DNA from 3 places in the Ralstonia sp. 25C genome. Region 1 is predicted to be linked to each of the others. Evidence: predicted binding sites of a transcription regulator. Region 1 holds the regulator's gene; each other region holds the start of a gene.
What was found. Region 1 encodes FNR, which switches genes on or off when oxygen is low (the NO sensors DNR and NnrR bind a similar motif). Its sites were predicted from a motif close to TTGATNNNNATCAA; they were not measured.

Region 1 (7,932 bases):
TGGTCTTGTGCTCGTCTTCCGACTCGCCCTCCAGCACGCTGGCAAGGGGCGAGTCGGCTTCCGCAGCAGGTTCGCCGTCAACAACGGGAGACTCGCTCGATGCCTCAATCGGTGCATCGACGTTCCCATCGGCTTCCGGTGCGCCGTTATCGGGGGCTTCGTTGACCAACTCGGTCAGTTCCGCCACCGCAATGGCGCCACCCTCAAACTCGATCGCACCCTGCTCCAGCAGGCTTGCCTGTGCCTGGGCGCGGGCATCTTCCAGCGGCGGCAGTTCATCCAGCGAGCGCAGCCCGAGATCATCCAAAAACTGCTTGGTGGTCGCATACAGCGCGGGGCGACCAGGCACGTCGCGATGACCGATCACCTCGATCCAGCCACGGTCCTCAATCTGCTTGATGACCTGCGTATTGACGGTCACGCCACGAATGTCTTCGATATCGCCGCGCGTCACCGGCTGGCGGTACGCGATGATTGCCAGCGTTTCCATCACGGCGCGCGAGTACTTGGGCGGCTTTTCCGGATGCAGGCGATCGAGATACACACGCATCTCTGGGCGGCTCTGCAGGCGCCAACCCGAAGCCAGCGCGACCAGTTCGACGCCGCGATTGAGCCAATCCTGGCGCAGCTCTTCGAGCAACACGCGGATGGTGTCCGCGGAAACGTCTTCGTCGAACAGCTTGCGCAAGTCATTGACTCGCAACGGGTCCTGCGCGCAGATCAGCGCGGTCTCGAGGACGATTTTCGCCTCTTGGGTATTCATCAGGTTGAACGGTTCGTCATTGCTCGCGCGCGGCAGGTCGCCGTCACGCTTGAGGTTTGTCGTTCCGCCGCGACGCACGCGGCATTTCAGAATGCTGTTGCCCGCCCGGGCCCGGCGCGCGATGGCCAATGGAGATTCAATTGGGCCATGCACCGTAACGCAGTGGCTTTGCCCGCAAAAAAAGGGCCGGAGGAGCGAGTTGATCCGGTGCCGGTCAGGCACCACAAGGGCAATTTCTTCCGCCGCCATGGGGACGGATACTGCACCGGGCGGCTGCCGAAGAGACTGGCCACCTGCCCGAATCGACGGTCCAGGGCGGCATTGCCGCTGGATGGCGTCGCCTGGTGCCGCGCTTGGGATTGTTAATTTGCGCGGAGGGCGAGTCGAATTGTGGTCGATTGTAGGGCAATTTCTGGCGGCGCCGCAACCGGGAAGATGTTTGAACTCGCCATCCCAGGCGGGATCACCATCCCCGGCGCTTCAAACGCCTACAGCACCAAACAGAAGCCGTGTGCGTTGAGCATCTCTGGCAGCCAGGCGGCGCAGACCAATCCCCAGATACCGAATGCGGCAATGGTGGCGCCCGCCGCGCCCCGCGCCCATCGGAGACGAGACAACCCACGCAACCAGCCGGCGAGCCCCGACATCATCAGTAGATTCGGTAGCGTGCCCGCACCAAAAGCCAGCATGACCACAGCGCCGGAGGCTGCGTTGCCTGCCAACAACGCAACGGCGAGCGCGCCGTAGACCATGCCACACGGCACCAGCCCCCAGGCGAGTCCGATCATGTAGCGACGAACCAACGGAGGCTGCGCGCCCAAGCGACCTCCCAGCCGGGCGGCCAAACCGGACACGCCTCCCGCCAAGCGACCCAGCACTCGCTCCACCATCGGGGCGCGCCAGGCATCCCCCGTTGTTCGCAAGAGCAGCAAAAGCCCGTACGCCAGCAGCAGCGAGCTGGCCAGTGCAAACAGCCCGCGTTGGATGGGCAGCCACTGCTGACGCCAAACCGTCGCGCCCAGCGCACCCATGGCAGCGCCCAACAACGCATACGTGGTCAACCGCCCTGCGTGCATGACCACCTGCTCAAACCACAGCCGGCGGCGCGACACGATACGCACCGGCGCAGCGCCCCGCTCTGCGGCAAGCGCAACGCCGCTGCACATCGCCAAACAATGCACCCCCCCAAGCAGCGCGATCAGAAAAACGCTCAACAGCGCAGCCGCACTCATCTTTTTGATGCTCTTTTGATATGGACCAAAGTTATGGTTTTACGCGCGGGAATCAACTGGGTTTTCCGCGATTCACGCCATCGGAAACATCCGATAGCAGCAAGGTCGTCGCTATAATACGGCCCAGTTGCACCATAAGAATTTCTCATTTCACCCGCTCGAAATTCACGCCCCCGCCTGTGCTCACACGAATCGCACTCTCCGACCAAGCCTCGCGCTGCTCCACCTGCGTACTGGGGCAAATCTGCCTGCCTGTGGGCATGAATTCGGATGACGTGCGCAAAATGGATGAGCTGGTGACCGAGCGCATCCGCATCAAGAAAGGGCAAACGCTGTATGCACTGGGCGATCCGCTCGAGGGCGTGTACGGCATTCGGTTTGGCACACTCAAAACACATCTGACGCTGGAAGACGGCCGCCACCAGATCACCGGTTTTCACCTGCCGGGCGAGATTGTCGGGTTGGATGGTATTGGCGATATGCGGCATGTGTCGGATGCCACGGCGCTGGAAGACACCGAAGTCTGCGTGGTGCGCTATGACGAATTGCAGCAGCTTTCGCGTCGGCTGCCGTCGCTGCAGCATCAGTTTCTGCGGATCATGAGCAAGGAGATTTCGCAGGACCACCAGATGCTGCTGACGCTCGGCTCGATGCGCGCCGAGGAACGCCTGGCCGCGTTTCTGCTGAACCTGTCCAAGCGTTCGGCGCAGCGTGGGTACTCGTCCACCGAATTCGTGCTGCGTATGAGCCGTGAAGAACTCGGCAGCTACCTGGGCCTGAAGCTGGAAACCGTGAGCCGTCTGTTTTCGCGCTTTGCGGAGGCGGGCCTGATCCAGATCCGCCAGCGCCACGTCAAGCTGATCGACATGGCGGGCCTGCGCCAAGTGATGAGCGGTCAGGCCACCTGAACCCGCCTTCCCCACTAAACCCGCCTCCGGCAGCCGCTCAAATGAGCGGATGCTCATGCGCTTCGAGTTTGCCGATACCCGGCGACACATACAGCGTGAGCGCGCTCGACAAGCCGCACAACAGCCAGAACACAAAGAAAGACACCGTGTAGACCGCATCGGCCGACACGGTGATCTGCTCGCCGAAAAAGCGCAGGTCTGCGGGATCGACCACCGCAAAAACGACCAGCTCGGCCAGCGCGGCACACAAAAACGCCGGCCACAGGATCCACATCAGGATGCGGCGTTTCATCGGACCTCCGCGTGGGCGGCATCGGCGGAACGCGAAGCCGATACGGCGGCGGTCTTTTCGATCACCAACCCGCGTCGCACAACGTTGTCCTGGATGACCGGGTCGGGATGCGACACGGCCAGCCAGATGGTGACGCCGCATCCAATCATGGCGACGAAGGGGCCGGCCATCAGCAGCCACGGCCAAGGCTCACGCCACCACGGTCGGGCTTGGGCGGAAGTTTGCGTTGCGTGCATCTGTGCCTCCTGTTGGGGATACCGCTGAATACCGCGTTAGCGCGGCACGATGAAGCTGGACGGTTCGCGCAGCACCAAGCTGTCACGATCGCTATCTGCTTGGATGACGAAACGGATCTTGTGCGAGCCGGGCGGTATGTCATCGGCCGGACGGCGCACGAGAACAGGCAGCAACCGGTTGGCTGCGGGGGCCAGTTCGAGCGTGGTCGATTCACCGCTGCCACCGAGCACTTGCAGCGCCGGCAAGCCTTCTGCCGTGACCGTCACGCGCACGGGGCGCTCGGACGCATTCATCAGTTGCAGGCGGTAAACGTTTTCGATTTTGTCGCCATCCACTTCACGCGCCAGCGCGCCGCGGTCGCGAATCACATCCACCTTGAGCGGCTTGCGCATGGCCAGTGCCGTTACAAAACCGGCGATGAGTACCAGCATGATCGTCGTATAGATCAGCACGCGCGGACGCAGCAGGTGCCGGCGGGCCTGCTTCGGCGTCAGGCGCTCGTGCATCGCGCGTTCGGACGTGTAGCGGATCAGGCCGCGCTGGTAGCGCATCTTGTCCATCACCTGATCGCACGCGTCGATACAGGCGCCACAGCCGATGCACTCGTACTGCAGCCCCTGGCGGATGTCGATACCCGTCGGGCAGACCTGCACGCAGATGCTGCAATCCACGCACGCGCCCAGGCCCTGCGCTTCAAAATCCGCATTGCGCGAACGGCTGCCGCGCGGCTCGCCGCGCTCCGTGTCATAGGTGACGACGTAGGTGTCCGGATCGACCATCACGCTCTGGAAGCGTGCGTACGGGCACATGTAGCGACATACCTGCTCGCGCATGAAGCCGGCATTGCCCCACGTGGCGAACGCATAGAACAGCAACCAGAAGGTCTGCCATGGGCCCAGCGCGAACGTCCACACTTCTAGGCCGAGCTCGCGGATGGGCGTGAAGAAGCCGACGAACGAGAAGCCCGTCCACAGCGCAATCACCACCCAGGCAGTGTGCTTGGCCGTTTTCAGGCGCAGCTTGCGCAGGCTCCAGCGCTCGCCGTCCAGGCGGATGCGGGCGAAGCGGTCGCCTTCGATATGCCGCTCGATCCACATGAAGATTTCCGTGTAGACCGTTTGCGGACAGGCATAGCCGCAGAAGAGTCGCCCCGCCACCGCAGTAAACAAAAACAAACCCAACGCCGACAGCACTAGCAGCAGCGTCAGGTAGATCACGTCTTGCGGCCACAGCACAAGACCAAACAGGTAGAACTTGCGTGCGCCGAGGTCGAACAGCACCGCCTGGCGGCCATTCCACTGCAGCCACGGCAGCCCGTAGAAAACGAGCTGCGTGGCCAGCACCAGCCACACACGCCAGCGCGCGAACGCGCCCGTCACGGCGCGCGGATAGATCTTGCGCCGCACCTCATACAGCATCTGTTCCGTCGGTGCATCGTCAACGCCCGCCGCCGAGGTGGCGGCGGCGGGCGTCATGGGGCGCCAGGCTGGCTCTTGGTCGCTCATTGGGTGTGACTCGGGTTGCTATTCGACAGCCCCCAAACGTAGGCCGCCAACATGCGGATCTTCTCGGGCGAGAGCAGGTTCTCGTGCGCCGGCATGGTGTTGTCACGGCCCTTGAGAATGGTCTCGACGATGGTCGCCTCCGAACTGCCGTACAGCCACGTACGGTCGGTCAGGTTGGGCGCGCCCAGCGCCTGGTTGCCCTTGCCGGTGGCCATATGGCAGGCCGCGCAGACCGACTTGAAGGTCGATTCACCGCGCGACGCCTTGATCGGGTCAGACGACAGGCCCGACAGCGACCGCACATAGTGGGCAACGTTGACGGCCTGGTTGCCGTCCACCACTGCAGCCAACGACGGCATGACGCCATGGCGACCCTTGGTGATGGTGGTGAGGATCGTGTCCGGATCGCCGCCATACAGCCAGTCGCCGTCGGTCAGGTTGGGAAAGCCCTTGGAGCCCGCCGCGTCCGAACCATGGCATTGCGCGCAATTGTTCAGGAACAGACGCTGACCGATCTCGTGCGCTTGCGGATCTGCGGCGATTTGCTTGATGTCCATGCTGGCGTAGCGCTCGTAGAACGGGCGCACCGTCGCGTCGGCTTCGGCACGCTGCGCGGCCAACTCACCGCGTGTGGAGAAGCCCAGCACCCCAGCGTATGAACCCAGCCCCGGGTACAGGACCAAGTACCCCAAGGCAAAGACGCACGACAGCAGGAACATCCACATCCACCAGCGCGGCAGCGGGTTGTTCAGCTCGCGCAGGTCGCCGTCCCACACATGGCCCGTATCGTCACCGGCGCTATGCCCCGGCGGAATCTGGATACGCCGTTGCGAGAACAACAGCCAGATACACCACACGATGCCCACCAGAGCAATCGCCGCGATGTAATACCCCCAAAACTCGGAAATGAAGTCGCTCATGATCTTGTGTCCTTATTGATGCGAGTGCGACGCGCGAGCGCGTGCACCGGCGACCTCGGCTTCATCGGGCAGCAGGAACGGCAGCATGGCCGATTCCTCGTTGGCGGCGCGACGATGCGCCGAGAACGCCCACCAACTGATGCCCACGAACAGCACCAGGAACACCGCCGTCGCAATTCCACTCAGGATGGCCATGGCTTACTCCTTGGCGGCAACGGTGGCAGCCGATTCATCGGCGGGCGTACCGGCCATGTCGCGCACGTTGCGAAGCTCAACACCCAGGCCTTGCAGATAAGCGACCACGGCGTCTTCTTCCGTCTTACCGGCAAGCTGCTCACGCGCACCGGCGATCTGCGCATCGGTGTACGGCACGCCAAGCTGGCGCAGCACGTGCATCTTCTTTTCGATGTCGCTGTTGTCGAGCGGCGTCTTGGCAAGCCATGCGTACGACGGCATGTTCGACTCCGGCACCACCTCACGCGGATCGCGCAGGTGGATACGGTGCCAGTCGTCCGAATAGCGCTTGCCCACGCGCGCCAGATCCGGACCCGTACGCTTGGAGCCCCACAGGAACGGATGGTCGAACACCGATTCACCGGCCAGCGAATAGTGGCCATAGCGCTCGGTTTCCGCGCGCAGTGTGCGCACCTGTTGCGAGTGGCAGCCGACACAGCCTTCACGGATGTAGACGTCGCGCCCCGCCAGCCGCAGCGGCGAATACGGCGCAATCCCCTTGACCGGCTCGGTGGTCGAATGCTGGAAGAACAGCGGCACAATCTGTACCAGCCCTGCAATACTGACGACGATGAGCGTCAGCACGATCAGCAAGCCGATGTTCTTTTCCAGCGTTTCGTGCGTGAAGAAACGATTGTTGGATTGGTTGCTCATGTTCGTCTCCTCACTGTGCCGCGACCAGCGGAGCTTGCGCGGGTTGAGGGATCGGTGCATCCACCGCCTTGTTGCCCTGGACGGTCTTGAACACGTTGTAGGCCATCAGCAGCATGCCGCCGAGGAAGCACAGGCCACCCATCAGGCGGATCAAGTAGAACGGATACGTCGCCTTCACTGCTTCCACAAAGCTGTAGGTGAGCGTGCCGTCGGCTTCGGTAGCACGCCACATCAGACCTTGCATCACGCCGGCCACCCACATGGCGGCGATGTAGAGCACCACGCCGATCGTGGCCACCCAGAAGTGCACTTCGATCAGGCGCGTGCTGTACATGCGCTGCTGGCCAAACAAGCGCGGGATCATGTAGTACATCGAGCCGATGGTGATCATCGCCACCCAACCCAGCGCGCCGGAGTGCACGTGGCCGATGGTCCAGTCGGTGTAGTGCGACAGCGCGTTGACGGTCTTGATGGACATCATCGAGCCCTCGAACGTCGCCATGCCATAGAACGACAGCGCCACCACCAGGAATTTCAGGATCGGATCGGTGCGCAGTTTGTGCCAGGCACCCGAGAGGGTCATGATCCCGTTGATCATGCCGCCCCACGACGGCGCCAGGAGGATCAGCGAGAACACCATGCCCAGCGACTGCGCCCAGTCCGGCAGCGCGGTGTACTGCAGGTGGTGCGGGCCCGCCCACATGTAGGTGAAGTTCAGCGCCCAGAAGTGGACGATCGATAGGCGGTACGAATAGATCGGACGCTCAGCCTGCTTGGGCACGAAGTAATACATCATCCCCAGGAAGCTGGTGGTCAGAAAGAAGCCCACGGCGTTATGGCCGTACCACCACTGCACCATCGCGTCCTGCACGCCGGCGTAGGCCGAATACGACTTCCACATCGTCACGGGCAGCTCTGCGTTGTTGACGATATGCAGCAGCGCGATCGTGATGATGTACGCACCGAAGAACCAGTTGGCCACGTAGATGTGCTTGGTCTTGCGCTTGATGATCGTGCCGAAGAACACGATGGCGTAGACCACCCACACCACGGTGATGAGGATGTCGATCGGCCATTCCAGCTCGGCGTATTCCTTCGAGCTGGTGATGCCCAGCGGCAGCGTGATGGCCGCAGCCACGATCACCGCCTGCCAGCCCCAGAAGGTAAAGGCAGCCAGCGTATCGGAG
Region 2 (7,932 bases), 1.5 Mb from region 1:
GCGCGGAACAGCTGCTGGACGATCTCGACGTCGCGCTGCTCGGCATCCGCGACGTGGCTTCGAGCCGCCTGGGCCACGTGACCATCGCCTGTGTGCCTTCGGTGGCCTACTACTTTTTGCCGAGCCTCATTGCGAGCTATCACCAGCGGTTTCCGCGCATCCGCGTGAAGCTGATCGATTCCAGTGCGAACGAGGTGCTGGGTGCCGTCATCAGCGGCGAGGCGGACTTTGGTGTGAGCTTTATGGGCAGCCAGGAGCCCGAGATCGAGTTCAGAATGCTGCTACAGGAGCGCTTTGTGGCGGCTTGCCGCCGCGACCATCCGCTCGCAGGCAAGAAACGCGTGACCTGGAGCGAGCTGTACGAGCACGACTACGTGTCGGTAGACAAGACGTCCGGCAACCGTCTGTTGCTCGATCAGGCGCTATCGGCCGTGGCGCCGCGCGCGCCCAGCGTTTGCGAGACGCGGCACGTCACCACCATGCTGGGTTTGGTCGAGGCGGGGTTGGGCGTTGCCGCCGTGCCATCCATGGCTATGCCCGCGCATGACCACCCCGTGCTGACGAGTGTGCCGCTGGTTGAACCGGTGGTGAAGCGCCGTGTGGGAATCGTGAAGCGGCGCGGCCGCGCACTCACGCCGGCAGCCGAGGCGTTTCACAGGATGGTCATCGAAGCGAAGCGCAGTGCGGTGACGAAAAGTCGGGCATAACGCGGGCCTGCTGGTTACGCAGGCGCTGTTTCAATGTGCGGGTACGGAATCGAGCCCCGTCGCTTTCACGTCGGCCTGCACGCCGGGAGAGGCGAGATAGTCGAGCAGGGCCTTGGCTTCTTTCGGATGCTGCGCGCCGACAGGAATGCCCGCCGCAAAGCGCGTAACGGATTGCAGCGACTCGGGGATCTTTCCAACGAAGGTCACACCCTCCACCGGCAGCAGTTCGCTCACCTGCTGGAAGCCGATTTCGTACTCGCCGTTCGCCACCACGGAGCCCACGGGAATGCGCGGGATCATCTTGGCCTTCGACTGGACCTGCTCTTCGATACCGAGCTTCTTGAACAGCTCCCGCTCGATATAGACGCCGCTCGCGCTGTCTGAGTACGCAATCGACTTGGCGTGGAGCAGCACTTGCTTGAGGCTTTCCGCCGAGCTGATGTCGGGCTTCGCTGCGCCAGCGCGCACCACCATGCCGATGCGGGAGTCGGCCAGTTCAACGCGCGAATCCGGGATCACCTTGCCTTGCTTGATCAGATCGTCAAGCGCGTAACCGACCATGATCACGGCATCCGCAGGTTCGCCACGCGCGAGCCGGTTCGGAATCGCCTCGGGCGATTTGCCCATCGACGGGCCCAGCGCGGTGTTCAGCGTGTTGCCCGACTGGGCCGCGAACTTGGGCCCGAGCAGCTTGTAGGCCGCGGTGAAGCCGCCCGAACTCATGACATGCAGTTCGGCCGCCTGAACGTTTGCCGTTGCAGCGGCAGTTGCAACGAGCGCCACCGCGCAGAGTTTCTGAAACAGGTTCTTCATTGTCATTGTTGTGGTCATGCAGGAACGTAGGGGTTGTGCATCAATGCGCCGGGTTGAGTACCACTGCGCGACGGCGATAGAGCGTGAACGTTGCAACGAGCGCACACACGGCGGCGAAGCTCATCCAGTAGCCCGGCGCCGCCTTGTCGCCGGTCAGGTGGATGGCCGCTGTTGAGATGGCGGGCGTGAAGCCACCAAAGACCGCCGTTGCCAAACTATAGGCGAGCGAAAAGCCTGCAACACGCACTTGCACTGGCATCACTTCCGTCAGCGCGACGACCATCGCGCCGTTATAGAGGCCATACAGGAACGAGAGCCAGAGCAGCACGAGCAGCATGTTGATGAAGCTTGGTGCATTTGCGAGCAGCGACAGCGCCGGATAGGCGGTGGCGATGGTGAGCACCGTCATGGCGACGAGGAGCGGCCGGCGGCCGATCTTGTCGGAGAGCGCACCACCGATCGGCAGCCACACGAAGTTCGACACGCCAACGCATAAGGTCACGAGCAAGCTGTCGGCGGTGCTCAGATGCAGGACCGTCTTGCCGAACGTCGGCGCGTAGACCGTAATGAGGTAGAAGCTCGTGGTGGTCATCGCAACCAGCATCATGCCGGCGATGACAATGGCCCAGTTCTGCACCAGCGTACGGAACACCTCTTTCATGCTGGGGCGATGCCGGCGCGCCTTGAACTCCTGCGTCTCTTCCAGATTGCGGCGCAGCAGGAAGATGAACGGCACGATCATGCAGCCGACAAAGAACGGTACGCGCCAGCCCCACGCGGCGATGGCCGATGCGCTCAGCCAGTGGTTCAGCATGAAGCCCAGGCCAGCCGCTACCACAATGGCCACCTGCTGGCTGGCGGACTGCCAACTCGTGAAAAAGCCTTTGCGGCCGGGCGTGGCAATCTCGGCCAGATAGACCGACACGCCGCCCAACTCCGCGCCCGCCGAAAAGCCCTGCAGCAGACGCCCCAACAACACGAGCGCCGGTGCCAGAAGCCCGATCGTGGCGTAACCCGGGACGAACGCAATCAGGACGGTGCCGCTTGCCATGATGGAGAGCGTGACGATGAGGCCTTTTCGACGGCCAACGTCGTCAATATAGGCGCCAAGCACGATGGCGCCCAACGGCCGCATCAGAAAGCCCGCGCCAAAGACGGCAAACGTCATCATCAACGAGGCGAATTCGCTGTCGGCAGGGAAAAAGACGTTGGCGATTTGCGTGGCGTAGAAGCCGAACAGGAAGAAATCGAACTGCTCCAGGAAATTCCCGGCGGTCACGCGGAATACCGCGGCGGCCTTTGCGTGCCCGTTCGAAAGGCTGGGCGAAGGGTGCATCAAGGTGTCTCCTGAAAGCCAAAGAAAAAATACGCCGTGGTGCCGGCGTTTATGGTTTTGGCAATGTTCGCGGGGAGACCGGCAAACGAGAAGTGCAAGTTTTGGAAGGATTGATGTTCTGTGGTTATCAATCTGGCCGCGCGCTCGGAAACAAGCTGGCCTGCACGTGCACAGCGCCTCTTGTGGCGGCTGATTCTCATTTGAGATCGGATCAATCAGCCACCTCCAGCCCAAGCCTCTCCACTGTTGTCCTGATTCGTACCCCGTTGACGGCAGGCGCACGCGTTGCACCGCACTTGTTGACTTGCCACAAGCCCCTTGTGTCCACATTGGCGAAGATGAACGCGTCAGAAGTGCTGGCTTCCGATCCTTGTCGGAGGGACCGGTGCCGCATGAGTGGCATGCATCCCGAGATATTCCGCGTGACGAAGCTATTGGGCAGGATCGTCGCTGACATGTCCGCCGATGATCCTGATGCCGTCATCCTATGGCTGCATTGCGCGCAAGAAGACGAGCTGTTCCATGTGCTGGGAGCGGAGGCTTGATCATCATGGCAAACCTGCTGGCGTTGTTCGGAACAGTCTTCTTGCTCAATGTGATGCCGGCCTTTGCGCCGCCAACGTGGATGGTGATGTCGTGGATCGGCTTCTCGCAACCCGATGCCGACCCGGTGCTGCTGGCAGGCGTTGCCGCGTGTGCAGCGACGGTCGGCCGCCTGGTGCTGGCGCGGCTGTCTTGCTCGCTCGTGCGCAACCGCTGGATGCGCGAGGCCGATCGCCAGAACATTGATGTGGTGCGCGCCTGGCTGGAAGACCGCAAGGGTATGACGGTCGGGCTGATGCTCGCGTACGCATTCAGCCCGTTCCCGTCCAACTACATCTTCATCGCATACGGCTTGACGGGGATGCGGCTATGGTTGATCGGGCTGCCGTTCTTCATCGGCCGCTGGATGAGCTACCTGACCTGGACGCATATTGCTCAGCTCGGTGCCCGCTATCTGGATGAGGAGACCCGGTTCGACGGCGCGTATATGGGTGTGTACTTTGTCGTGTCCCAGGTCGTGTTTCTGGCGATCGTGTACGGCTTCGCCAAAGTGGATTGGCGCCACCTCTTGCAGGCGAGGCGCCTAAGGTGGCGGCGCCAGGAGCCAGTCGCCTCATCTTCGCAAGACGCCCGGACCAAGGCAGAGCGCTGATCTGACGCTGCTGAGCATCGCATTACGTGGTACGACGACGCCTCCGCATCGATTGATCGAGATCAGCGTGCGCCATCGCACATGGAGTACGTTGGCCGTATCCACCGATTCGTGAAGGGTATAGAGATGACGCAGCACATTGTTTTGGCCACGGATGGCTCCGCTTACTCAGACGCGGCCGCCCGCTGCATAGCAGGCCGCAACCTGCTGGTGCAGGACATCACCGTACACGTGCTTCATTGCACGCCCGAGGTCAGTGGAGAGGTGAGGAGCTTTCTCGGGCAGGCCGACCTCGCCGCTTGGCATCAGGAGGAGAGCGACAAGGCCATGGCCTCTGCCGTTGCGATCCTGCGCGACGCGGGCATCCCCTTTGAAACGCATGGATTGGTCGGGTTCGCCCCGGAACGCATTGTTCAATACAGCCGGTCGGTTCAGGCCGCTGCGATTGTCATGGGTTCACACGGGCGTGGCGCGTTCGTCGACGCCGTGCTGGGGTCCGTGGCGAATCGCGTTGTCGCCCGGGCGGAATGTCCGGTCATTCTGGTGAAAGCATCCGGTCTGGTCGGGTAAGGTACATAGGCAGCCAGCGGTCCTTGGCAGGTGCGGCCCTACGGGTTAAGAGGGCACGCGTGGTGCGTCTGAACCGGATACGGCAGTTGTGGCCCTGGCAAGCAGGGCGCGTTGAATGCCGTGTCGTACAAGAACGCGTCATCCGCGATCGCGTTGATCGCGGTCAATTCCCATCTCTGCACCACGCCAATACTGAAGACGTAGCTTGCTTGGCTTGTCCAATATCTTTGGCGGGAGGTGGAAATGGAGAATCACCAACATGGGCAGCAACGTGACGAGGCTGCGCCGGCCATCGCGCGATCAAAGCTTGTACTGATCGGTTTTCTGTTGGTTGTTGCGTACTTCCTGTGGACCGAGCATCAGGCGCACGTCATCCAGTTCCTACCGTTTCTGCTGCTGGCGGCATGTCCGCTGATGCATGTATTCATGCATGGCGGTCACGGTCATGGACATCATGGTCACCCCTCGGCCAAGGCTGACGGTGCCGACGCCAAGGGAGACCAGTGATGCAACACGACAGCACATATGGGTACGGCCTGTGGTCCCTCGTGTTCATCAACTCCGCCGTCTTCATCATCTTCGCCTTCAGCTTTACGAAGCCGCAAACGCAGCGGGATTGGCGCTCGTTCGGCGCGTTCTCGGCATTCATCGTCGCGTTGTTCACGGAGATGTACGGGATACCGCTGACGATCTATCTGCTGTATCCGTGGTTGACGGCGAAATTTCCTGGCGTCGACTTTCTTTCGCATGACTCGGGGCATCTGCTGGAAGTCATGTTTGGCTGGCGGGCCAATCCGCATTTCGGCTTCTTTCACATCGTGAGCAACGTGCTGATCTTTGGCGGCTTCATCCTGCTCGCCACGGCGTGGCGCGTGCTCTACGTTGCCCAAAGCGCCCACCGATTGGCGACCACGGGGATCTACGCCCGCTTGCGGCACCCGCAGTATGTGGCGTTCATCCTCATCATGGCCGGCTTTCTCTTCCAGTGGCCGACACTGCTGACACTGGCCATGTTCCCGATTCTCGTTTGGATGTATGTGCGCTTGGCAAAGGCTGAGGAAGCCGAAGCGCAGGCTGAGTTCGGGCAGGAATATGAAGCCTATCGGGACCGGACACCCGCATTCTTTCCCCGCCTTGGCGAAGTTGTCCACCACGACAAGGTGCATCGGAAGCTCTGACGTACGGAATCAGGAGGCTGCCATGAAGCCGTTCAAAACCGGTGCCACGTTCGCCCTCACGGTCATGCTGTTCTACGCCTTGTGCGCGATGGTCTGGTATGCATTTCCGGAGCCGTTCATGCGCTTCATGATGGCGCTGTTCCATGGCATCGATTTCCATGCGCTGCAGAGCGGGAAGGCAACACTCGGGGGCACGGTGTATGCAGATGTCGTCCTCGGTGTCTGGGCCTTTTTTGCGGCGACATTCTTTGCCTGGCTGAGCGCAAAGCTTCCGCCGGCGATTTGAATCGGTGGGCTCAGTGGGCTCAGCGGGGCAGTGTGAACACTGCCCCACGTGGGACTAGATACGCAGCCGGCGCAGACGCAGCGCGTTGGATACCACCGACACCGAACTCAGGCTCATCGCAAGCGCCGCGATCATAGGCGACAGCAGCAAACCGGTCGTGCTGTAGAGAACCCCGGCGGCGAGCGGCACACCCAGGGCGTTGTAGACGAACGCAAAGCCAAGGTTTTGCTTCATGTTGGTGATCGTCGCCTCGGACAGGTTCCGTGCGCGCGCGATGCCGCGCAGGTCGCCCTTCACGAGCGTGACTTGCGCACTGTTCATGGCGACATCCGTGCCCGTGCCCATGGCGACACCGACATCGGCCTTCGCCAACGCGGGCGCATCGTTGATCCCGTCCCCGGCCATGGCGACTGTTCGGCCTTCGCTTTGAAGCTTCGTCACAAGTTCCAATTTATCGGCGGGCCTGACTTCCCCGTGAAACTCGGCGATGCCCAGCGACTGAGCGACCGCCCTTGCCGTTACCGTGCCGTCGCCGGTGGCCATCACCACACGAATGCCCCCGTCCTTCAATTGCGCCAACGCTTCGGCCGTTGTCGGTTTGACTGGATCGGACACGGCCAGCAAACCGGCAAGCGTGCCGTCTGCGGCCAGGTACATGACGCTCGCGCCACGGGCTCGCAGTTCATCTGCGGCCTGGGCCAGTGGGGCGGCATCGATGCGCTCTTGCTCCATCAACACCGTGTTGCCCAGCGCCAGCTTCTTGCCGGCGACAGCGCCGCGTACGCCAATGCCGCTGCTGGATTCAAAGTCCTCTGCCTTCTGCAGAGACAGTCCGCGCCCTCTGGCGGCCGCCACAATGGCCGCAGCCAATGGGTGTTCGCTGCCTTGATCCAGACTGGCCGCTAAGCGAAGCACCTCTAGGTCATCGAAACCGTTGGCGCCCACACTGCGTTCAAAGGCGGGCTTGCCTTCGGTGAGTGTTCCCGTCTTGTCGACAACAAGGGTGTCGACCTTGCGCAGGTTCTCGATGGCAGCCGCATCGCGAAACAAGATGCCGTTGGATGCACCCTTGCCGCTGGCCACCATGATGGACATCGGTGTGGCAAGGCCCAACGCACATGGACACGCGATGATCAGCACGGCGACCGCGTTGATCAGCCCATATACCCAGCTTGGCTGCGGCCCAAGGAATCCCCAGGTGAAGAAGGTCAGCACAGCAACGGCCACCACAGCCACAACGAAACCGCCCGCAACCTTGTCCGCCATACGCTGCATGGGCGCTTTGGAGCGCTGCGCTTGGGCAACCATCTGGACGATCTGCGAGAGAACGGTTTGAGAACCCACTTTCTCCGATTCGATGATCAAGCTGCCTGCGGTGTTCATCGTCGCGCCAATCACGCGGTCGCCCACCCGCTTGGTCACGGGGATCGGCTCGCCGGTAATCATGGATTCATCCAGCGAGCTTGTGCCTTCGACCACGATACCGTCGGTGGGCACCTTCTCGCCGGGGCGCACGCGCAGCCGGTCGCCAACGTGCACGTGGCTTAGCGGTACATCCGCTTCGGTGCCGTCGGCGTTGACGCGCCGGGCTGTCTTGGGGGCGAGGCCAAGCAGCGATTTGATTGCGGCCGACGTTTGCGACCGCGCCTTCAGCTCCAGCAGTTGGCCCACCAGCGTGAGGGAAATGATGACCGCTGCCGCTTCAAAGTAGACGCCGATCCGGCCGTGCTCCGCGAACGTCTGAGGAAACAGCCCTGGCGCGACGGTTGCGATCACGCTGTAGAGATACGCGGCGCCTGTGCCCAGTCCGATCAGCGTCCACATGTTCGGGCTGCGATGCAGGAACG
Region 3 (7,932 bases), 1.4 Mb from region 1:
GTCGATGAGGGCGATCTCACCAAACCACTCGCCGGCCCGCAGCACGCCGTAGACCAGCTCGCTGCCGCCGTCCGTCGTCCGGCTGATGCGTACGCGGCCGCGCACGATCAGGAACATGCCCTGGGCCGGTCCGCCGTGCGGGTGGATGCACTCGCCGTCGGGGTAGGTGATGAGACGCGCGGTGGGCGCAATCTCGGCCAGCAACGCGGCAGGGGCATCGCGCAGCCAGCCCTGGGCCAGTTGCCCCGGCGTCGGGGCGGAAGCGGTATGGGAGGCGTCTGGGGGCATGACGGCAGGATGCGGCAAGGGCGGTGCGGCCATTGTCAAACGCTTGACAGTCTGCCGGCAAGGCCTGGGCAGACAATGCTTCCGAGTTATTCACAAGGGTTATCCACAGCAGTTGTCCACAGTGGTTATCCACAGCAATAACGCCCACCAAGCTGCGCACCCATGACGCGGCATTCCAGACCCGTTCAGGCGACGAAGGAGACACCCCATGACGCACGACACCGCCGCACGCGCGACGTTTTCCCACATGGAGCGCGGCACGCGCGAGGACTGGGCCGCCATCTCGGCCGAGTTCATGCCCTACGCCCGCGCACTGCCTGACCGCGTGCTCGCGCACCTGAAGCTGCTCGACGGCGACTGCGGCGGCTTCCCGATCGACCGGCTCGCACACTCCCTGCAAACCGCCACGCTGGCCCATCGCGATGGCCGCGACGAGGAATACGTGGTCTGTGCGCTGCTGCACGACATTGGCGACACGCTGGGCAGCTTCAACCACCCGGACATCGCTGCGGCCATCCTCAAGCCCTTCGTCAGCCCCGAGAACCTGTGGATGGTCGAGAAGCACGGCATCTTCCAGGGCTACTACTTCTTCCACCACCTGGGCCTGGACCGCAACCTGCGCGAGCAATACCGCAGCCAGCCCGCGCTGTTCGAGCGCACCGCCGAGTTTTGCGCCAAGTACGATGCTGCCGCGTTCATGCCGGACTACGACAACCTGCCCCTGTCGTTCTTCGAGCCGATGGTGCGCCGCGTGCTGGCCAAGCCGCGCAACTCCATCTATGTGAAAGAGGGCGAGAGCGAGTTGTCCCGGCCGAAAGCGGACGTCGCCTAGGCTTTCACCACGTTGACGGGCGCGCCGGCCGCCCACGCCGCCACGTTGGCGAGCGTGGTGTCGGCAATACCCGCCAGCGCCTCGCGCGTGAAGAACGCCTGGTGCGCCGTGACGATGACGTTGGGAAACGTCAGCAGCCGCGCCAGCACGTCGTCTTGCAGCACGTCGGCGGAGCGGTCTTCGAAGAACAGGTCGGCTTCTTCCTCGTACACATCCAGCCCGAGGTGGCCGAGCTGGCCGGTCTTGAGCGCATGGATCAGGGCGGGGCTGTCGACCAGGCCGCCGCGGCTCGTGTTGATGAGCATCGCACCGGTCTTCATGCTGGCGATCGCACCGGCGTCGATCAGGTGGTGTGTGTCCGCATTGAGCGGGCAGTGCAGGCTCACGATGTCGGACTGCGCCAGCAACGCCGGCAGCGGTAGATACGTCACCCCTAGCGCCGTCAGCGAGGCCAGAGGAAACGGATCGGACGCCAGCACCCGGCAGCCGAAGCCGGTCATGATGCGTGCGAACACCTGCCCGATCTGCCCGGTGCCGACCACGCCGACCGTCTTACCGTGCAGGTCGAAGCCGAGCAGGCCATCCAGCGAAAAGTCGCCCTCGCGCGTGCGATTGCAAGCGCGATGCAGGCGCCGGTTGAGCGTGAGGATCATGCCGACCGCGTGCTCGGCCACCGCGTGCGGCGAATAGGCCGGCACGCGCACCACCGTCAGCCCCAGGCGCTGTGCGGCCGCCAGATCAACGTGGTTGAACCCCGCCGAGCGCAACGCGATCAGCCGCGTGCCCGCCGCAGCGAGCGCGGCCAGCACATCGGCGTTGAGGCAATCATTGACGAACGGGCATACCACCTCGAACCCCGCCGCCAGCGGCGCAGTGTGCGCGTCCAGATGGGTGCGCTGGAAGACCAGATCGAAGGGCTGACCACCCCGCGCCATGGCGGCGCGGAAGCTGTCTTCGTCATAACGGTGGCTGCTGAAGAAGAGGATGCGCATGGCGGTGCGGTAGAGAATGTGATGCTGACAGCTTACGCGCCCGGCCACCGTGTCGCTTCAGAGTGTGAGCACGATGCGGCCATCCACCTTGCCGGCCTTCAGATCGGCGAACACCTGGTTGATGTTGTCGAGCTTGTCACGGTGGATGTGGGCGCGTACCAGGCCTTCGGCGGCAAACTGTAGCGATTCCTGCAAGTCGCGCCGCGTGCCGACAATCGAGCCGCGCACCGTGATGCCGTTGAGCACGGTGGAGAAAATCGGCAACGGAAAATCCCCCGGCGGCAGCCCGTTGAGCGAAATCGTACCGCCGCGCCGCACCATGCCCGGCGCCTGCGCAAACGCGCTGCGCGACACGGCCGTTACCAGCACGCCGTGCACCCCGCCCACCTCCTTCTGGATGACGGCTGCCGGGTCCTGCTGAGATGCATCGACGATCAGTTTGGCGCCCAGTTCGCGTGCCAGTGCCAGCTTGTCGGGCGCCACGTCCACGGCCACCACATGCAGGCCCATGGCAATCGCGTACTGCACCGCCACGTGCCCCAGCCCGCCGATGCCCGAGATGGCGATCCACTGGCCGGGCCGTGTATCCGTCATGCGGATGCCCTTGTAGACCGTCACCCCCGCGCAGAGGATCGGCGCGATCTCTTCAAAGCTGACTTGCGCCGGGAGGTGGCCGACGTAGTTCGGGCCGGCCAATACGTATTCGGCATACCCGCCGTTGACGGAGTAGCCGGTGTTCTGTTGCTCGTGGCAGAGGGTCTCCCAGCCGGAGAGGCAGTGCTCGCAATGGCCGCACGCGGTGTAGAGCCAGGGCACGCCCACGCGGTCGCCTTCCTTGACGTTGGTGACGCCTTCGCCCACGGCCGCTACGTAGCCCACGCCCTCGTGCCCGGGGATGAACGGCAGGCTTGGCTTGACCGGCCAGTCGCCGTCGGCGGCGTGCAAGTCGGTATGGCAGACGCCCGAGGCCGCGATTTTGACGAGAATCTGCCCGCGCCCAGGTGTTGGAACCGGCACTTCCTCAATGCGCAAGGGTTCGCCAAAGGCGTGGACAACTGCCGCTTTCATCGACCGGGCCATGAGACATCTCCAGGAGAGGGGGGAGTTGCTACCAGTCTGGTCAACGCCCGCCGGATGCGGGTTGATGTGCATCAACGGCTGGCTGGCTGCCGGACGCCATCGGCAAGGCTGTTAGCATGCCGGCATCTCTGGCCATTTTTCTTGCGAGCCACCGCTTTGCCTGTCACGCCCACCTTCCTCTGGCACGACTACGAAACCTTCGGCGCTGTGCCACGCCGCGATCGCCCGGCGCAGTTCGCGGGTATCCGCACCGATGCCGAACTCAACGAAATCGGCGAGCCCGTGGAGCTGTTCTGCCAGCCCTCCAACGACTGGCTACCGGACCCCGTGTCGTGCCTGATCACCGGCATCACGCCGCAGCAGTGCGCCAAGCAGGGCGTGCCGGAATACCAATTCGCGCAGGCCATCGAGCGCGAACTGGGCGCGCCCGGCACCATCGGCGTCGGCTACAACACCATCCGCTTTGACGACGAGGTCACGCGCCACCTGTTCTGGCGCAACCTGATCGACCCGTATGCTCGCGAGTGGCAGAACGAATGCGGCCGGTGGGACCTGCTCGACGTGGTGCGTACCACGTGGGCACTTCGCCCCGAAGGCATCCAGTGGCCGAAGCACGAAGACGGCAAGCCGAGCTTCAAGTTGGAGCATCTCTCGCAAGCCAACGGGCTCGTACATGAGGCTGCACACGACGCCGTGTCCGACGTGCGCGCGACGATTGCACTGGCGCGCCTGATCCGCAACGCCCAGCCGCGCCTGTTCGACTTCTGCCTGGCACTGCGCAAGAAAGACCGCGTGGTCGCCGAGATTGGCGATGCGCCGCGCCCGCTGCTGCACATTTCCGGCATGTACGGCGTGGAGCGCGGCTGCATGGCCGTCGTCTGGCCGCTGGGTGGGCACCCGACCAACAAGAACGAGCTGATCGTGTGGGACTTGGCGTTCGATCCGTCGGAGCTGTTCGACATGGACGTCGCCACCATCCGCGAGCGCATGTTCACGCGCACCGCCGACCTGGCTGAAGGCACCACACGCCTGCCGATCAAGACGATCCACATCAACAAGTCGCCCATCGTCATTAGCAACATGAAGACGCTGCAGCCGGCGCAGGCGGAGCGTTGGGGCATCGACTTCGCCACCATCGAACGCCACGCCGGCATCGCCCAGAGTGCGCCCGACCTGCGCGAAACGTGGCGCCAGGTCTACGCCCGTGAGCTGGAACCGATCGAAGATGTCGACCAGAATCTCTACGGCGGCTTCGTCAGTAACGACGATCGCCGCACGCTGAACGAACTGCGCACCCTGTCCGGCGAACAACTCGCGCGCCTGCACCCCGAGTTTGCTGATGCGCGCCTGCCGGAGCTGCTGTTTCACTACCGCGCACGCAACTTCCCCGACACGCTGTCCGAGGACGAATACGAGCAGTGGGAGCAGTTGCGTGCCGAGCGGCTGTTTGAAGGCGTCGGCGGCTATCTCACCTTCGAAGCCTTCGGTGAGCGGCTGCAGCAATTGGGCGCGGAAGCTACAGAGAAAGGCGATGCGCGCGCGCAGAACATTCTGCAAGACCTGTACGACTACGCGCAGCAGATCGTGCCGGGCTAATTATCCACATGCGCAAAGAAAAACGGAGGCCGAAGCCTCCGTTTTTTCATGGCGATGCCTAAAGCCGATCAGGCTGCGCGCTGCGCTGCCGCCGGGTCACGCCACTGCGCGAGCAGCTTGTTCCAGCGGATGCGTGCTGCTGCCAGGTTGGCTTCCTTCACGTGGCCGAAGCCGCGGATGTCTTCCGGCAGGCGGGCCAGTTCCACGGCCTGCGCCAGCTTCTGCGCCGACAGCCCCTTCACCAGTTCATCCACCAGCGCACGGTATTCGCCGATCAGCGCGCGCTCGGTGCGGCGCTCTTCGGTCTTGCCGAACACATCGAACGCCGTGCCGCGCAGGCCCTTGAGCTTGGTCAGCAGCTTGAACAGGCGCATCGTGTTCGGGCCGAAGCGCTGCTTGATCAAGTGGCCCTTCTCGTCACGCTTGGCCGTTACGGGCGGCGCGAGCCAGAAGTTGAGCTGGTAGTCGCGACCGGGTTCGCCTTCGAACTGTGCGCGCAGCTTGTCGAGGAAGGCCGGGTCGGTGTACAGGCGGGCGACTTCGTATTCGTCCTTGTACGCCATCAGCTTGGACAGGTTGCGCACCACAGCTTCGGTCAGGGCGAGCGTTTGGCCAGCGCCAACCACCGCCGTTTCGGCTGCACGCACACGCTCGACAACCGCGCGGAACTCGGCAGCGTAGGCAGCGTTCTGGTACGCAGTCAGCAGATCGACACGGCGGGCGATCAGCGTGTCCAGCGAGGGCAGGGCGATGACGTCCGCCTTGGCACGCGGCGCATCGTCGGCCAGCTTCAGCACCGCATCGCGGTCTTGCGCGAGGTGGCGGCCCCATTCGAACGCGGTCTTGTTCTTCTCGACGGCCACGCCGTTGAGTTCGATCGCTCGCAGCAGCGCGTCGTACGTCAGCGGAATCCAGCCCTTCTGCCACGCGAAGCCCAGCACCAGTGGGTTGGTGAAGATCGCATCGCCCAGCAGGCGTACGGCCAGCGTGTTGGCATCTTCAAACGCGCAGGCATCACCGATGGCGGCGCGGATGTCGGCTTCCGCCGAGCTGCCCGGGAAGCGCCAGTTCGGGTTCTTGATGAAGTCGGCCGTGGGGGAGGCCGTGCTGTTGATGATGGCGCGCGTCTGGCCGTGCTGCACTTTCGACAGCACTTCGTCCGACGCCGAGACGATCGCATCACAGCCGATCACGAGGTCCGCTTCGCCCATGGCGATGCGCGTGGCGTGGATCGAATCCGGACGCTCACCGATCTGCACGTGCGAGAGCACGGCGCCGCCTTTCTGCGCCAGGCCCGCCATGTCGAGCACGGTCACGCCCTTGCCCTCGATGTGCGCGGCCATGCCGAGCAGGCCACCAATGGTCACCACGCCCGTGCCGCCCACGCCGGTCACCAGCACGCCGTATGCGCGCTGGATGGCGGGCAGTTCAGGATGCGGCAGCAGCGGCAGGCCGCTCATCGACACACCGTGCGATTCGGGCTTGCGCACCTGCGCACCTTCAGCCGTCACAAAGCTCGGGCAGAAGCCATTCACGCACGAGAAATCCTTGTTGCACGACGACTGGTTGATCTTGCGCTTGGTGCCCAGCTCCGTTTCCAGCGGCTCGACGGATAAGCAATTCGACTTGACCGAGCAGTCGCCGCAGCCTTCGCACACCGCGTCATTGATGAACGCGCGGCGTGCCGGGTCCACCATCGTGCCGCGCTTGCGGCGACGGCGCTTCTCGGTGGCGCAGGTCTGGTCGTAGATCAGCACGCTGGTGCCTTGCACTTCGCGCAGCTCGCGCTGAATCGCATCGAGACGATCGCGGTGATGCACGGTCACGCCTTCCGGCAGCTTGATCGCCGCGTTGTACTTCTCCGGCTCGTCCGTAACGATGACGATGCGCGACGTGCCTTCGGCATGCACCTGCGCGGCAATCTGCGGCACCGACAGCGGGCCGTCCACCGGCTGGCCGCCCGTCATGGCCACGGCGTCGTTGTAGAGGATCTTGTAGGTGATGTTCACCTTGGCCGCAATCGACGCGCGAATCGCCAGCAGGCCCGAGTGGTAGTACGTGCCGTCGCCCAGGTTGGCGAACACGTGCTGGTCGCCCGAGAAGGGCATCTGGCCGATCCACGCCACGCCTTCACCACCCATCTGGCTGAAGGTGTCGGTGCGGCGGTCCATCCACACGGTCATGTAGTGGCAGCCGATGCCGGCCAGCGCGCGCGAGCCTTCCGGTACGTTGGTCGACGTGTTGTGCGGGCAGCCCGAGCAGAACCACGGCTTGCGCTCGGCGGTGATGCGCGGCTTGGCGAGCGCCTTCTCTTTGGCGTCGATGATGGCGATGCGCGAGGCAATGCGTGCGCGCACGTCCGATGGCAGCTCGAACTTCTCCAGCCGCGTGGCGATGGCGCGGGCGATCAGCGCGGGCGACAGCTCGTAGTGCGCCGGCAGCAGCCAGTTGGCCATCGGCACCGACCATTCGCCGCCGGCGTTGTCGCGCTCGTCAAACTTGCCGTACACGCGCGGGCGCACGTCGTCGCGGTAGTTGTACAGCTCTTCCTTGAGCTGGTATTCGAGGATCTGGCGCTTCTCTTCTACCACCAGAATCTCTTGCAGCCCTTCGGCAAAGGCGCGTGCGCCGTGCGCTTCCAGCGGCCACACGCAGCCGACCTTGTACAGGCGGATGCCGATGCGGCGGCAGGTTTCCTCGTCGAGGCCGAGGTCGACCAGCGCCTGGCGCACGTCCAGGTACGCCTTGCCGGCGGTCATGATGCCGAAGCGTGCCTGCGGCGAATCCATCACCACGCGGTCGAGCTTGTTGGCACGCACGTACGACAGGCCGGCGTACCACTTGTAGTCGAGCAGACGGGCTTCCTGCACCAGCGGCGGATCGGGCCAGCGGATGTTCAGGCCGCCCTGCGGCATGATGAAATCTTCGGGCAGGATGATCTCGGCGCGATGCGGGTCGACGTCAACCGAGGCGGACGATTCCACCACGTCCGTCACGCACTTCATCGATACCCACAGGCCGGAGTAGCGGCTCATCGCCCAGCCGTGCAGGCCGTAATCGAGGTATTCCTGCACGTTGGACGGATACAGCACCGGAATGCCGGCCGCCTTGAAGACGTGCTCCGACTGGTGCGCCAGCGTGGAC

Region 2: the regulator FNR is predicted to act here: its motif matches at 4,104-4,117, upstream of ACS7SF_RS13535 (universal stress protein).
Region 3: the regulator FNR is predicted to act here: its motif matches at 3,254-3,267, upstream of adhP (alcohol dehydrogenase AdhP).

The regions. Positions count from the first base shown of each region.
Region 1 is NZ_CP196737.1:407,510-415,441, forward strand. It holds gene scpB (SMC-Scp complex subunit ScpB) at 1-763, opposite strand, end outside; gene ACS7SF_RS01830 (sulfite exporter TauE/SafE family protein) at 1,252-1,995, opposite strand; gene fnr (fumarate/nitrate reduction transcriptional regulator Fnr) at 2,229-2,903, shown strand; gene ACS7SF_RS01840 (hypothetical protein) at 2,941-3,195, opposite strand; gene ACS7SF_RS01845 (FixH family protein) at 3,192-3,431, opposite strand; gene ccoG (cytochrome c oxidase accessory protein CcoG) at 3,468-4,937, opposite strand; gene ccoP (cytochrome-c oxidase, cbb3-type subunit III) at 4,934-5,857, opposite strand; gene ACS7SF_RS01860 (cbb3-type cytochrome oxidase subunit 3) at 5,870-6,052, opposite strand; gene ccoO (cytochrome-c oxidase, cbb3-type subunit II) at 6,056-6,745, opposite strand; gene ccoN (cytochrome-c oxidase, cbb3-type subunit I) at 6,756-7,932, opposite strand, start outside.
Region 2 is NZ_CP196737.1:2,877,916-2,885,847, forward strand. It holds gene ACS7SF_RS13510 (LysR family transcriptional regulator) at 1-707, shown strand, start outside; gene ACS7SF_RS13515 (substrate-binding domain-containing protein) at 738-1,520, opposite strand; gene ACS7SF_RS13520 (MFS transporter) at 1,561-2,856, opposite strand; gene ACS7SF_RS13525 (hypothetical protein) at 3,279-3,401, shown strand; gene ACS7SF_RS13530 (hypothetical protein) at 3,407-4,051, shown strand; gene ACS7SF_RS13535 (universal stress protein) at 4,178-4,621, shown strand; gene ACS7SF_RS13540 (DUF2933 domain-containing protein) at 4,865-5,128, shown strand; gene ACS7SF_RS13545 (methyltransferase family protein) at 5,128-5,799, shown strand; gene ACS7SF_RS13550 (DUF5676 family membrane protein) at 5,822-6,085, shown strand; gene ACS7SF_RS13555 (copper-transporting P-type ATPase) at 6,140-7,932, opposite strand, start outside.
Region 3 is NZ_CP196737.1:1,768,372-1,776,303, reverse strand. It holds gene ACS7SF_RS08265 (Crp/Fnr family transcriptional regulator) at 1-288, opposite strand, end outside; gene ACS7SF_RS08260 (HD domain-containing protein) at 497-1,120, shown strand; gene ACS7SF_RS08255 (2-hydroxyacid dehydrogenase) at 1,117-2,112, opposite strand; gene adhP (alcohol dehydrogenase AdhP) at 2,170-3,192, opposite strand; gene sbcB (exodeoxyribonuclease I) at 3,349-4,788, shown strand; gene ACS7SF_RS08240 (indolepyruvate ferredoxin oxidoreductase family protein) at 4,857-7,932, opposite strand, start outside.